3 regions of the Mesorhizobium shonense genome follow, and region 1 is predicted to be linked to each of the others. Evidence: predicted binding sites of a transcription regulator. Region 1 holds the regulator's gene; each other region holds the start of a gene.

Region 1 (4,443 bases):
TGCTGTCGCTGAATTTCCTCTCCGTCGCCGTCATCGACTATGCCGGCCAGGTCATCGCCGAGGAGCAACGGCGTCTCGACACCCTCACCATGCCGCGCGACGAGCTGATCGGCGAATGCACGGCGATCGTCCGGCGCCGGCTGGAAGACCCCGATCTCGATGTCGCCAGCGTCGCGCGCATCGCCATGGGCATCCAGGGCATCACCGATTCCCATGCCCGCGCCATGCTGTGGTCGCCGATCACGCCTTTGACCGACATTCCCTTTGCCGACATCCTGGAAAAGGAGTTCGGCATTCCCGCCACCATGGAGAACGACTGCAACATGATGGCGGTGGCGCTGCAATGGCGCGACCCCGACCGCTATCGCGACAATTTCATCGCCATCCTGCTCTCGCACGGCATCGGCATGGGCCTGGTGCTGAAGGGCGAGCTGTTCACCGGCACCCATTCTTCCGGCGGTGAGTTCGGCCACATGATCCACCGCCCGGGCGGCGCGCTTTGCCGTTGCGGACGCCGCGGCTGCGTCGAGGCCTACGCCGGCAACTACGCCATCTGGCGCAGCGCCATGAAGATGAGCGAGGACGCCGAGCCGGTCGACGTCGGCGACGCCGACATGCGGGCTCTTGCCGCGAAGGCGCGTGAAAAAGACGGGCCGGAGCGCGAGGCCTATCGCCGGGCGGGCGAGGCGCTCGGCTTTGGGCTGGGCAGCCTGTTCGCGCTGATCGACCCGGCGCCGGTCGCCATGGTCGGCGTCAGCGCGGCGGCTTTCGACCTGATCGAGCCGGCGCTGCGGGAAGCCATCGCCCAGACCGCCGGCGGCCAGCACTCCAAATCGATCTCCTTCGACACCGAGCCGAACGAATTGCCGCTGATCCGCGAAGGCTGCGCCATGCGCGCGCTGAGCTTCGTCGACCAGGAGATTTTCGCGCCGGGCGCCCAAGCGCGAGCGGGGATGGGCAAGAACGTAGCCTGATCAGCCTTGAAGTGATCGTTGGGTTCCGTGTCCTGCCAGGCGCCGGAGATTAGCGAAAGCCCCGCAGCTTCGTCATTCCAGGGCGAAGCAGGAGCGAAGCTCCGTCGCGGAGACCCTGGAATCCATGCCGTTACCTCGGACGCAGGGCGCGGAGCAGAATTCTGCACCGCCGCGGCGCGTGGAAGTCACGGCATGGATCCTCGGGTCTTCGCCGCGTCGCTACGCTCCTTGCTCCGCCCGTGGATGACGAAGCAAAAGCGTCTCGGCTACTCCCCAGCGTGGATGTTGGAAGTGCATAACCTGTCAGAACATCGGTGCCTGAAACTTAATCCTCGCGGATCGCGTAGCCAGCCCCGCGTATCGTGCGGATGACGTCGGGCATGCGGCCGTTGTTGACCGCCTTGCGCAGGCGTCCGACATGCACGTCCACGGTGCGCTCGTCGATATAGATCGTCTCGCCCCAGACATTGTCGAGCAGCTGGCTGCGCGAGAACACGCGGCCGGGATGCCGCATCATGAATTCGAGCAGCCGGAACTCGGTTGGGCCGAGCCTGATCTCGCTCTTCTTGCGGTAGACGCGGTGCGATTCACGGTCGAGCACGATGTCGCCGACCTTGAGCACGCTGGACAGCACCTCCGGCTTGGCACGGCGCAACAGCGCCTTGACCCTGGCCATGAATTCCGGCGTCGAGAACGGCTTGACCAGGTAGTCGTCGGCCCCCGTCGAGAGGCCGCGCACCCTGTCGCTTTCCTCGCCGCGCGCGGTCAGCATGATGATCGGCAGCCGTTCGGTCTCCGGCCGCATCCTGAGGCGCCGGCAAAGCTCGATGCCGGAAACCGCCGGCACCATCCAGTCGAGCACCAGAAGGTCGGGCACGTTCTCCTGCAGGCGGATCTCGGCCTCGTCGCCGCGGGTCACCACCTCGACCTGATAACCCTCGGATTCGAGATTGTAGCGGAGCAGCACCCCCAGCGGCTCCTCGTCCTCCACCACCATGATGCGTGGGGCGATCATTTGTCAGGCACCTTTGCTCAGGCCGCCGGCGCCGACATCGCCGTCTCGTCCTGCTTCGGACGATTCGCGGGCAATTGGGTGCCGGTCAGCACGTAATAGGCATTCTCGGCGATGTTGGTGACATGGTCGCCGATGCGCTCCAGATTCTTGGCGCAGAACAGGAGATGCGTACAGGCCGTGATGTTGCGCGGATCCTCCATCATGTAGGTCAAAAGCTCGCGGAAGACGGAGGTGTATTTGACGTCGACGCGCTCGTCGTCGTTCCGGAGCTTGGCAAGCGCCGTGGCGTCGCCCGCGGTGTACTCCTCGATCACGCCCTGGACCTGGATCAGCACCAGCTGCGCCATCGAGTCGATGGAATGCGACAGGTCGCGCGGCGCCGCGCTGACGCCGACCGAGCCGACCCGCTTGGCGATGTTCTTGGCGAGATCGCCGATGCGCTCGAGGTCGCCGGCCATGCGGATCGCGCCGACCACGCTGCGCAGGTCGTCGGCCATCGGCTGGCGCTTGGCGATCAGCGTGATGGCGCGGTCGTCGAGCTCGCGCTGGCGCGCGTCCATGATGGCGTCGTCGGAGACGACGCGCTGCGCCAAAGCATTGTCGGAATTGAGCAGAGCCTTGGTCGAGGCGCCGACCATCGAGCCGGCAAGATCGCCCATGTCACGGATGAGCCGGCTGATCTGCCCGAGATCCTCGTCGAAGGAAGCGACCGTATGGGCCATGATTTATGTCCTCGTATGAACTCAGCCGAAGCGGCCGGTGATGTAGTCCTGCGTGCGCTTCTCGCGGGGCGAGGTGAAGATCTTCTCGGTCCGGTCGAACTCGACCAGCTCGCCCAAATACATGAACGCCGTCTGCCGCGACACGCGCGCCGCCTGCTGCATGTTGTGGGTGACGATCACGATCGTGTAGTCGGCCTGCAGTTCGTCGATCAGTTCCTCGATCTTGGCGGTCGACAAAGGATCGAGCGCCGAGGCCGGCTCGTCGAGCAGGATGACCTCCGGCTTCACCGCCACCGTGCGGGCGATGCAGAGCCGCTGCTGCTGGCCGCCGGAAAGGCTCTGGCCGCTGGCGTTGAGCTTGTCCTTGACCTCGTTCCACAGCGCCGCGCGCTTCAGCGCCTGCTCGACGCGGTTGTCCATCTCGGCCTTGCTGATCTTCTCATACAGCCTGACGCCGAAGGCGATGTTCTCGTAGATCGACATCGGGAACGGCGTCGGCTTCTGGAACACCATGCCGATCTTGGTCCTGAGCAGGTTGAGGTCCTGCGAACGGTCGAGGATGTTCTTGCCGTCGAGCAGCACCTGGCCCTCGGCGCTCTGCTTCGGATAGAGCTCGTAGATGCGGTTCAGCACGCGCAGCAGCGTCGACTTCCCGCAGCCCGACGGCCCGATGAAGGCGGTGACGCTGCGTTCGGGCAGCGACAGGTTGATGTCCTTCAGCGCCTTCGACTGGCCATAGTAGAAGTTGAGGTTCTTGACCTCGATCTTGGCCTTCTCGACGGCAGTGTCGGCTACGTTCAGGTCGGTGGACAACATCGGTTTCATCTGTCCTCTCTGCGTCCGGTAAGGCTGCGGGCGAAGATGCTCAGCCCGAGAACCGTCAGGGTGATTATGAGTGCGCCCGTCCAGGCCAACTGCTGCCATTCCTCATAGGGGCTGAGCGCAAACTGGAAGATGGTCACCGGCAGGCTGGCCATCGGCGCGTTGAGATTGCTCGACCAGAACTGGTTGTTGAGCGCGGTGAAGAGCAGCGGCGCCGTCTCGCCGGAAATGCGGGCGATGGCCAGCAAAATGCCGGTGACGATGCCGGACAGTGCGGCGCGATAGGCGACCGAACGGATCACCACCCAGCGCGGCGCGCCGATGGCGGTGCCGGCTTCGCGCAGCGCGTTGGGCACCAGGTTGAGCATGTCCTCGGTGGTGCGCACCACGACGGGGATCACCAGGATGGACAGCGCAACCGCGCCGGCGATCGCCGAGAAATGCCCCATCGGGCGCACCATCAGCTCATACACGAACAGGCCGACGATGATCGACGGCGCCGACAACAGGATGTCGTTGATGAAACGCACCACCGTGGTGAGACGCGAGAAGCGCCCGTATTCGGCCATGTAGGTTCCGGCAAGCACGCCGATCGGCGTGCCGACGATGATGCCGATGATGGTCATCACGATGCTGCCGTAGATGGCGTTGAGCAGGCCGCCGGCGTCGCCCGGCGGCGGCGTCATTTCCGTGAACACCGAAAGCGAGACGCCGGAGAGCCCCTTGTAGAGCAGCGCGCCGAGGATCAGCGCCAGCCAGGCGAGGCCGATGCCGGCCGCGATGACGCACAGCGCCATCATCACGGCATTCTTGCGCTTGCGGCGTCGGTGGAGCGATGCGGCTGTCGACATCGGTCAGGCTCCCGTGCGGCTATCGATGCGCAACAGCATGTAGCGTGCGAGCGCGAGGA
Region 2 (4,443 bases), on a different contig from region 1:
GATCTCGATTTGAAGAAGCTATCGACCCTGTCGCGGTCGATCGGCTTCGACGGGATCGTCGACGCCGCGCGCGACATTGTCCATGGCAAGATCAGGGGCCGCGTGGTCGTCGATATGTAGTGCAATTCCAGGAAAAGTGTTCGGCGGTTTTCCGTCCGGAATTGCACTAAAACAACACAAAATCGCAGGAATTCCGAACCAAAAATTAAAATTCGAATGATCCGCCGCAAGCTTCCATAATCTCTGTCTGGCAAGGTTTCCCGCATGTTCGCGGACTCCGACATCAGACAGGACAGCAAGGTCGCAGGCGATGACGGGCTGGACGCCGGCGCGCCGAAGCGGCAGGTGCTCGTTGCGCCGCCGCTGGTCCCTGCCTTGCAAGCGGACAGCCGTGAAGGCCTGCCGTTCCTGACGATCGTCGCCATCGCCGTGCTGGCCGGGCTGGCGCATCTCACCGGAGCGCCGATCTTCATCACCGTCGGCCTGCTGGCGAGCGGCCTCGGCAGCCTCGCCATGCATCTGCGCAACAGGAACACGGAGCGCCGCACCACGGCTCTTCTCGACGAGACCGCCGCCCGCAGCCGCGCCGAGATCGAGACGCTCGCCGACCGCATGTGGGAGATGCAGGAGAGCGAGGAGCGTTTTCGTGGCCTGATCGATGCGCTCGGCGATCTCGTCGTCCATCGCGACCGCGACGGCCATATCGTCTATGCCAACAAGGTGTTCGCCTCGCTTGTCGACACAGACCAGCGCGACCTTGCCGGCAAGACGCTTTCCGAGCTCGGCATAGATGTCGGCGTCGTGCCCGACGCCGCCTTCTCGGACCACGAATGCCTGAGCTCCACCGATGTCGCCGTCCGCACGCCGAACGGACCGCGCTGGTTCTCCTGGATCGAGCTCTCGGTGCGCGACAAGGATACGGGCGCGGTGTCGCACCGGGCTATCGCGCGCGACATCACCGCCCGCAAGCGCGCCGAATCCTCGCTGATTACCGCCCGCGAGCGGGCCGAATATGCAAGCCAGGCCAAGTCGCGCTTCCTCGCCACCGTCAGCCACGAGATCCGCACGCCGATGAACGGCATCATGGGCATGGCGAAGCTGCTTGCCGACACCGACCTGTCGCCGGAGCAGCGCACCTATGTCGGCGCCGTCTCCACCTCCGCAAGCGCGCTTCTTGCGCTGATCGAGGACCTTCTCGACTATTCCAAGATCGAGGCCGGCCGCTTCGATCCCGAGCCGCAGCCGACCTCGCTGCGCGAAATCGCCGACAACATCATCGAGCTCCTGGCGGCGAGAGCCTTCTCCAAGAACATCGGTCTTGGCTGTTATGTCGAGCCCGACGTGCCGCAGATGATCACCGCCGATCCCGGCCGCGTGCGCCAGGTGCTACTCAATCTCATCGGCAACGCCGTCAAATTCACCGACGCCGGCGGCGTTCTGCTCACCGTCGCGCGCGCCCGCACCGAGAGCACCGACCGCATCTGCTTCACCATCGCCGACACAGGTCCGGGACTGCGCGAAGAGGACATGGAGCGCATTTTCGAGGAGTTCGAGCAATCCGACGGCACCTCGACAAGGGTGCATGGCGGCGCCGGTCTCGGCCTTGCCATCTCCAAGCGGCTGGTGATCGCCATGGGCGGCACGATCTCGGTTTCGAGCCGGCTCGGCGAAGGGTCCGAATTCGTCTTCGATATCCCCGCCACCGCGGCGACCGAGCCGCCGCCGCATCGCCACAATATCCTCTCGGACCGGCGCGCGGTGATCGTGTCGAAAAACGCGGTCGAGGCCGATGCCATCGCCCGCGCCATCCGCGCCCATGGCGGCGCCGTCGATATCGCCGCGACGCCGGGCCAGGCCGCTTCGTTTGCCGCCGGCTGCAACGTGCTTCTGATCGATGCCGCGCTTGAAAACAGCGACGGCCGTTTGCTGAAGCGCCTGCGCGAGAGCGGCTTTGTCGATTGCGAGGCCATCACCCTGATCGCTCCGACCGATCGCGGCATGCTTGGCGAGTTCCGCGCCAACGGCTACGCGACGTTCCTCGCCCGGCCGGTGCGCGGCGAAACGCTGCTGCGTGTGCTGTTGACCAGCCATGTGGCGGCGCCGGCCGAGCCGCAGCCGAAACCCCGCGGTGCCGCGTCCGCGCGCCGCCGCGATCAGGGCCTGTCCGTGCTGATCGCCGAGGACAACGACATCAATGCAATGCTTGCCCGCGCCACGCTGCTCAAGGCCGGGCATCGCGTCAAGATCGTCGGCAACGGCAAGGCCGCGGTCGAGGCCGTAACCGATGCCGGGCTCAAGCATCGTTTCGACGTGGTTCTGATGGACCTGCACATGCCGGTGATGGACGGGCTGGACGCGATCGCCGCCATCCGCCGCCATGAGGAAGCGCTTGCCGTGCCGCCGATCCCGATCATGGTGCTTTCGGCCGACAGCCAGGAAAAGACGCGCCACACCGTGCTGGCTCACGGCGCCAGCGGCTTCGTCACCAAGCCCCTCGACCCCGATGCGCTCGTCCAGGCCGTCGAAGGCCAGGTTGCGGCGTAACGATTTTTTTGGTTTCGCGAACACCTTGGATTGCCTGGCTTTCGCAGCCGTAACATAGCCGGTTGAAGGTATTGCCCAGCCGACGAAGTATTGCCGGGCTCGCCGTATCACGGTACTGTCACAATCCTGTTGCACCTACACCGTATCCCCGTGCCAAGAGGGATGGCTCGAAGGAGAGAATCACTCGTGCATACAGTAATGCCTGAATGCGACACTCGGCCGAACGCCAGCGCTTTGCTCGGCGCGCGTACCGCCGACGCCGTCGCAAGCGGCGCACCGCTGGGCCGTATCGGCAACCTTGAAGTGCGTCTCGCCCGCAACGAGGCCGAGATCGCCGCCGCCCAGGAAGTGCGCTACCGGGTATTCTATGACGAGCTTGGCGCGAGGAAGGATTTGTTCCAGGCGCAGGACCGGCGCGATGCCGATCGCTTCGACCCGCTCTGCGATCACCTTTTGGTGTTCGACACGTCGCTTCCCGGTCCCGAGCACCGCCGCATTGTCGGCACCTACCGCCTTTTGCGGCAGGAGATCGCCACGGCCGCCGGCGGCTTCTACTCCGAGGGCGAGTTCGAGTTGACCAAGCTGGTCGCGCGCCATCCGGGCCAGCGCTTCCTTGAGCTCGGCCGCTCCTGTGTGCTGCCGGAATACCGCTCCAAGCGCACCATCGAGGCGCTCTGGCAAGGCATCTGGGCCTATATCAACCACTATGGTATCGGCGTGATGACCGGCTGCGCCTCCTTCCATGGCATCGTGCCGGCGGCCCATGCCGAGGCGCTCACCTATCTCGCCCATCATTGCCGCACCAACCAGGCCTGGGATGTCAAGGCGGTCGCGGGCCGCTACTGCTCGATGGACCTGATGCCGATCGAGGCCGTCAACGCCAAGGCGGCGATCGCCGCCATGCCGCCGCTGGTCAAAGGCTACCTGCGCGTCGGCGCCCGCATCGGCGACGGCTGCGTCATCGACCACGAATTCTCGACCGTCGATGTCTTCGTCGTCATGCCCGTCAAGGAAATCGGCGCCCGCTACGTCAACTACTATGGCGGTGAAGGGCAGCGCTTTGCTGCGTGAGAATAGCGAATAGCGAAAGAAATAAACGATGTTGGGTTGGTCACAACAACCCTATTCGCTACTCGCTACTCGCTATTCGCTCCCTCACGGAATATCTTCCGGCCTCCGGCCGGGCCGGCTTTTGTAGGCAGGAAACGACCAGCCGAATTTGAGCGCTCCCCCGCGTACCAGGAAAGCGGCCGCGAAGCCGAGCAGGCTGGATGGGAGCGCCGCCATGCCGATAAGGTCGCAAAGCGTGAAGAGCGCCGCCCCCGCAAGCGCCGCCGTGACATAGATCTCGGGTCTCAACAGCACAGACGGCTCGCCGGCGAGCAGGTCGCGCAATATGCCGCCGAAGGTCGCCGTGAGCACTCCGGTGATGACCGATACGACCGGCGAGCCCGTGATCGCCAGCCCCTTTGCAGCCCCCATCACCGCAAAGGCGGCAAGCCCGATCGCGTCGAGCCAGAGCAAGAGCTTATAGCGGGATTCGACGCGATGGGCGCTGAAGAAGACAAGCACCGCCACGACGGCGCAGATCAGCACATAACCGCTATTGGCGACCCAGAACACCGGCAGGTTGAGGATGACGTCGCGCAGCGTCCCGCCGCCGATGCCGGTGACGCTGGCCAGGAACAGGAAGCCGATGATGTCGAGTTCCTTGCGCGACGCGGCAAGCGCGCCCGTCGCCGCGAAAACCGCGACGCCGGCGTAGTCGAGCAGTTCGATCGGATTCATGGTGAGCGAGTAGTGAGTAGCGAATAGTGAGTAGTGGTGAATAACACGGTTCGTACCGGCTTCCCTACTCGCTATTCCCTATTCGCTACTCACTCTCTTCACGCATCCTTC
Region 3 (4,443 bases), on a different contig from region 1:
ACAAGGATCGCATCCAGCCGATGATCGACCTGTTCAAGGCGGTCAACGCGCCCTGCATCGTCTATGGCGAGGTCGGCCGCTCCATCCAGGGCGACCGTTCGAAACCTTTGGCCACCAAGCCGAAACTCACCGGCGACGAGATGAAGGCCTATGGCCGGCGCGTCACCGAATTCGGCGAATGGTGCGCTGAACAGGGCATGCCGCTCTCCTACCACCATCACATGGCGGCGGTGGTCGAGACCGAGCCGGAGCTCGACGCCTTCATGCGCCATTCCGGTGAGGGCATTCCGCTTTTGCTCGACGCCGGCCACCTCGCCTTTGCCGGCGGCGATGTGCTGCGCGCCATCGACAACCATCACAAGCGCATCAACCACGTGCATGTGAAGGACGTGCGCATGGGCGTGATCGACGGTCTCGACCGCACCAAGCAGTCCTTCCTCGATGCGGTGGCGCTAGGCGCCTTCACCGTGCCGGGCGACGGCTCGCTCGATTTCGGCGCCATCGTGCAGCGCTTCGCCGATTATGGCTATGAAGGCTGGTTCGTGGTCGAGGCGGAGCAGGATCCGAAGAAGAACCCGCCGCTCAAGATGGCTGAGGTCGGCCACAAGGAGCTGATGCGGGTGATGACGGCCGCCGGCTACACGGTGGAGACGCAGGGCTTCCCGGCATAAACGGTGGATTTGGCCTGGCGCGCGGTTTATCCGTTGCGCTTTGGGCAAATCCTGGATTGGCGCGATGAAAGACTATGAGCACCCCTTCTTCCGGCCGTTGTGGCGGCGCATCGCCGTCGTCGCGGTCTGCCTGGTCTGGTCGGTGATCGAGTTCGCCTCCGGCACGCCCTTCTGGGGCGTCATTGCGCTCGGCTTCGCCGGTTACGCGGTGTGGCAGTTCTTCTATCTCTACAAGCCGGCCGAGGAGACCAAACCTCCGGCCGAGCCGAAGGAATGAAGCGGTTCATGGGATGGGAGTCTCACGGATCGGACAGCGCGCGCATGGCGGATCGGATGCATTGGCGATTGGCTGAAACGCTTTTCGCATCGTCATCCACGGGCGGAGCAAGGAGCGAAGCGACGCGCGCAGACCCGAGGATCCATGCCGTGACGTCAAAACAGCCGCCGCGGTGCAGAATTCTGCTCCGCTGCACCCTTCGGCCAAGGTTACGGAATGGATCCTAGGGTCTTCGCGACGGAGCTTCGCTCCTGCTTCGCCCTAGGATGACGAAGTTTGGAGGCTTCGGCCAATCCCGAAGGTTTGCGCCCGATCTTTCAGCCGGCGAAACCTCCGGGGCAGCAACCGGCCGAAGCCGATATGGATAGGAGACAAAAATGTCGAAACTGCTCGTCAAGGCCGACAAGGGCCACGGCCATGTCGCTCACGTCACGCCGCAAAGCGCCGGCTGGACTTACGTGGGTTTCGATCTTCACCGTCTGCGGCCGGGCGAAACGGCGGCCGGCAAGACGGGCGATCGCGAGGTCTGCCTGGTTTTCGTCACCGGCAAGGGCAAGGCCTCAGCCAGCGGCAAGGATCTCGGGCTGCTCGGCGCGCGCATGTCGCCCTTCGAGGGCAAGCCCTGGTCGGTCTATGTGCCGCAAGGATCCGACTGGTCGGTGACCGCCGACACCGAGCTTGAGCTCGCCGTCTGCTCGGCGCCGGGCCTCGGCGGCGGCCTGCCCGCCCGCGTCATTTCACCCGACGATCTCGGCCAGGAAGTGCGCGGCAAGGGCACCAACACCCGCTACGTCACCAACATCCTGCCCGAGGGCAAGCCGGCCGATTCGCTGCTGGTGGTCGAGGTGATCACGCCCGGCGGCCACACATCGAGCTATCCGCCGCACAAGCACGACCAGGACAATCTCCCTGCGGAATCCTATCTCGAGGAGACCTATTACCATCGCCTCAACCCGCCGCAGGGCTTTGCCTTCCAGCGTGTCTACACCGACGCCGACAGGAACGGCGTGCGCGACCTGGACGAGGCGATAGCGATCGAGGACGGCGATGTCGTGCTGGTGCCGAAGGGCTACCACCCTTGCGCGGCCTGCCACGGCTACGATCTCTATTATCTCAACGTCATGGCCGGCCCCAAACGGACGTGGAAATTCCACAACGCTACCGAACACGAGTGGCTGATGAAGGCGTGAGGGTTCTGGATGTCATCGTTTGACGGCAGATGACAGATAGTCCCTTGTTAGGAAGCGACAATTTTCAGAGTAGGCGCCGCCCCTCATCCCCCTGCCGGGACCTTCTCCCCGTATAGTGACGGGGAGAAGGGGCTGGTCGCAACCGCAGCGCCTTCTTGCAACGCTGGTGATTGGCGAAACCGACGATGAGAGCGCCCCTCTCCCCGCCACTATACGGGGAGAGGATGCCGGCAGGCAGGTGAGGGGCGGCGCCGACGCCTGAAAGGGTGACGGGCGAATTCAAATCGGCCGGCAATGCAAAGCTATTGGTCCAGTTCGGGAAAATCGTCGGCTAAGGACCGCCAGGGTCTGTCTGCCTTCGAAAACCCATGAAAGCTTCGTCAATCCGTCATGGAAATCACCTATGGCGGGGTCTGACGAGGTTCTTTCATGCGCTACGCCATCTATTTCACCCCACGGCAGGACGAGCCGCTGGCGCGCATCGCCGCCAATTGGCTCGGCCGCGACCCTTTCGGCGCGGCGGCGCGGCCGGTCGAGGCTGTGGCTGAGCTGTCGGCGGCGGAAGTTGCGTTCCACACCGCCTCGGCGCGGCGCTACGGGTTCCATGCGACGCTGAAGGCGCCGTTCGGGCTGGCGCCGAACGAGACGGAGGCGTCGCTTCGCGAAGCGCTCGACAATTTCGCCGAAGTCACGTCGCCGGTCGTCATTCCCCGCCTCGTCGTCGGCCAGATCGACGGCTTTTTCGCGCTGGTGCCGGAGGCGCCGTTGCCTCCGCTCAATGGCTTTGCCGGCGAGGTCGTGCGCGCCTTCGACCGCTTCCGCGCGCCGCTGACCGAAGCCGAGATCGAGCGCCGCAGCCCCGATTCGTTGAAGCCGGACGAGTTCCGCAACCTCTGCCAGTGGGGCTATCCTTACGTTTTCGAGACGTTCCGCTTCCACATGACGCTGTCCGGCCGCGTCGGGCCACAGGAAAGCCCACGTCTTCGTGCAGCAATCGACAGCCTGTTCGCGGACGTGCTGCCGCACCCGGTTCCGGTGGATGCGCTGACGCTCTTCGTCGAGACCGAACCGGGTGCCCCTTTCATGGTGCTCTCCCACCATGCGCTTGGCCGCCGCCCGGCCAGAAAAACCGCCTGATTTGACCACCCGCTACGACCGCCCGATATGGATCGCTTGAGATAGGACTGCCTGAAATGACCGCCGAGACCGTTTTGAACAATGCCCGCATACTGCTGCCCGACGAGATCGTCGAGGGCTCGCTGCTGCTGCGCGATGGCCTTATTGCCGCGATCGAGCCGGGCGCCACCCGTGTCGGCGAAGACATGGGCGGCGATTACATCATCCCGGGTCTCGTCGAACTGCACACCGACCATCTCGAAGGCCACTACGCGCCGCGTCCGAAAGTGCGCTGGAACCCGATCGCCGCCGTGCTTGCCCATGACGCGCAGGTAGCGACCGCCGGCATCACCACCGTGCTCGATGCCTTGCGCGTCGGCATGGATGAGGATGCCGACCTGAAGTCCGACGACGTTCGCAAGCTCGCCGACGCCATCGAGGACAGCGTCAGACAGGATCGGCTCAGGGCCGACCATTTCATCCATCTGCGCTGCGAGGTCTCGGCGCCGGACTGCCTCGAGGCCTTCGCCAATTTCGAGACCGACGACCGGGTGAAGCTCGCCTCGCTGATGGACCATGCGCCGGGCCAGCGCCAGTTCGTCAACCTCGAGACCTATGCCTATTACTATCAGCGCAAGCTGAAGCTGACCGACCGCGACTTCCAGAAATTCTGCGAGAAGCGGATGGCGGAATCGGCCAGCAATTCCGGCCCGAACCGCGTCTTCATCTCCGCCGCCTGCCAGGAGCGCGGCATCGTGCTCGCCAGCCATGACGACGCGACGGCCGGCCATGTCGACGAGGCGATTGCGCAAGGCGTGCGCGTCGCCGAATTCCCGACCACCGAAGAGGCGGCAAGGGCCTCGAAGGCGGCAGGCCTCGGCGTGCTGATGGGCGCGCCCAACGTCATGCGCGGCGCCTCGCATTCCGGCAATGTCTCGGCCAGGGCGCTCGCCGGCGACGGCCTGCTCGACATCCTGTCGTCCGACTACATCCCCTTCAGCCTGATCCAGTCGGCCTTCTTCCTCGGCGACGTCGTCGAAGGCATCTCGCTGCCGCAAGCGGTCGCCATGGTCTCGAAGAACCCGGCCGAAGCGGTCGGCCTCACCGATCGCGGCATCATCGAGCCGGGCCGCCGCGCCGATCTGGTGCGCGTGCGCGTCGACGATCACGTGCCGGTCGTGCGCACCGT

What was found. Region 1 encodes PhoB, which activates phosphate uptake and scavenging genes when phosphate is short. Its sites were predicted from a motif close to TGTCATNNANCTGTCAT; they were not measured.
Region 2: the regulator PhoB is predicted to act here: its motif matches at 2,661-2,677, upstream of olsB (l-ornithine N(alpha)-acyltransferase).
Region 3: the regulator PhoB is predicted to act here: its motif matches at 2,514-2,530, upstream of ABID26_RS17250 (DUF1045 domain-containing protein).

The regions. Positions count from the first base shown of each region.
Region 1 is NZ_JBEPLM010000012.1:237,008-241,450, forward strand. Features, by position in the region: gene ABID26_RS27135 (ROK family transcriptional regulator) at 1-974, shown strand, start outside; gene phoB (phosphate regulon transcriptional regulator PhoB) at 1,300-1,989, opposite strand; gene phoU (phosphate signaling complex protein PhoU) at 2,007-2,714, opposite strand; gene pstB (phosphate ABC transporter ATP-binding protein PstB) at 2,733-3,536, opposite strand; gene pstA (phosphate ABC transporter permease PstA) at 3,533-4,384, opposite strand; gene pstC (phosphate ABC transporter permease subunit PstC) at 4,388-4,443, opposite strand, start outside.
Region 2 is NZ_JBEPLM010000010.1:114,175-118,617, forward strand. Features, by position in the region: gene acuI (acrylyl-CoA reductase (NADPH)) at 1-120, shown strand, start outside; gene ABID26_RS24040 (PAS domain-containing sensor histidine kinase) at 265-2,544, shown strand; gene olsB (l-ornithine N(alpha)-acyltransferase) at 2,743-3,615, shown strand; gene ABID26_RS24050 (trimeric intracellular cation channel family protein) at 3,700-4,332, opposite strand; gene grpE (nucleotide exchange factor GrpE) at 4,431-4,443, opposite strand, start outside.
Region 3 is NZ_JBEPLM010000006.1:40,993-45,435, forward strand. Features, by position in the region: gene iolE (myo-inosose-2 dehydratase) at 1-671, shown strand, start outside; gene ABID26_RS17240 (DUF3329 domain-containing protein) at 736-948, shown strand; gene iolB (5-deoxy-glucuronate isomerase) at 1,326-2,138, shown strand; gene ABID26_RS17250 (DUF1045 domain-containing protein) at 2,568-3,275, shown strand; gene ABID26_RS17255 (alpha-D-ribose 1-methylphosphonate 5-triphosphate diphosphatase) at 3,332-4,443, shown strand, end outside.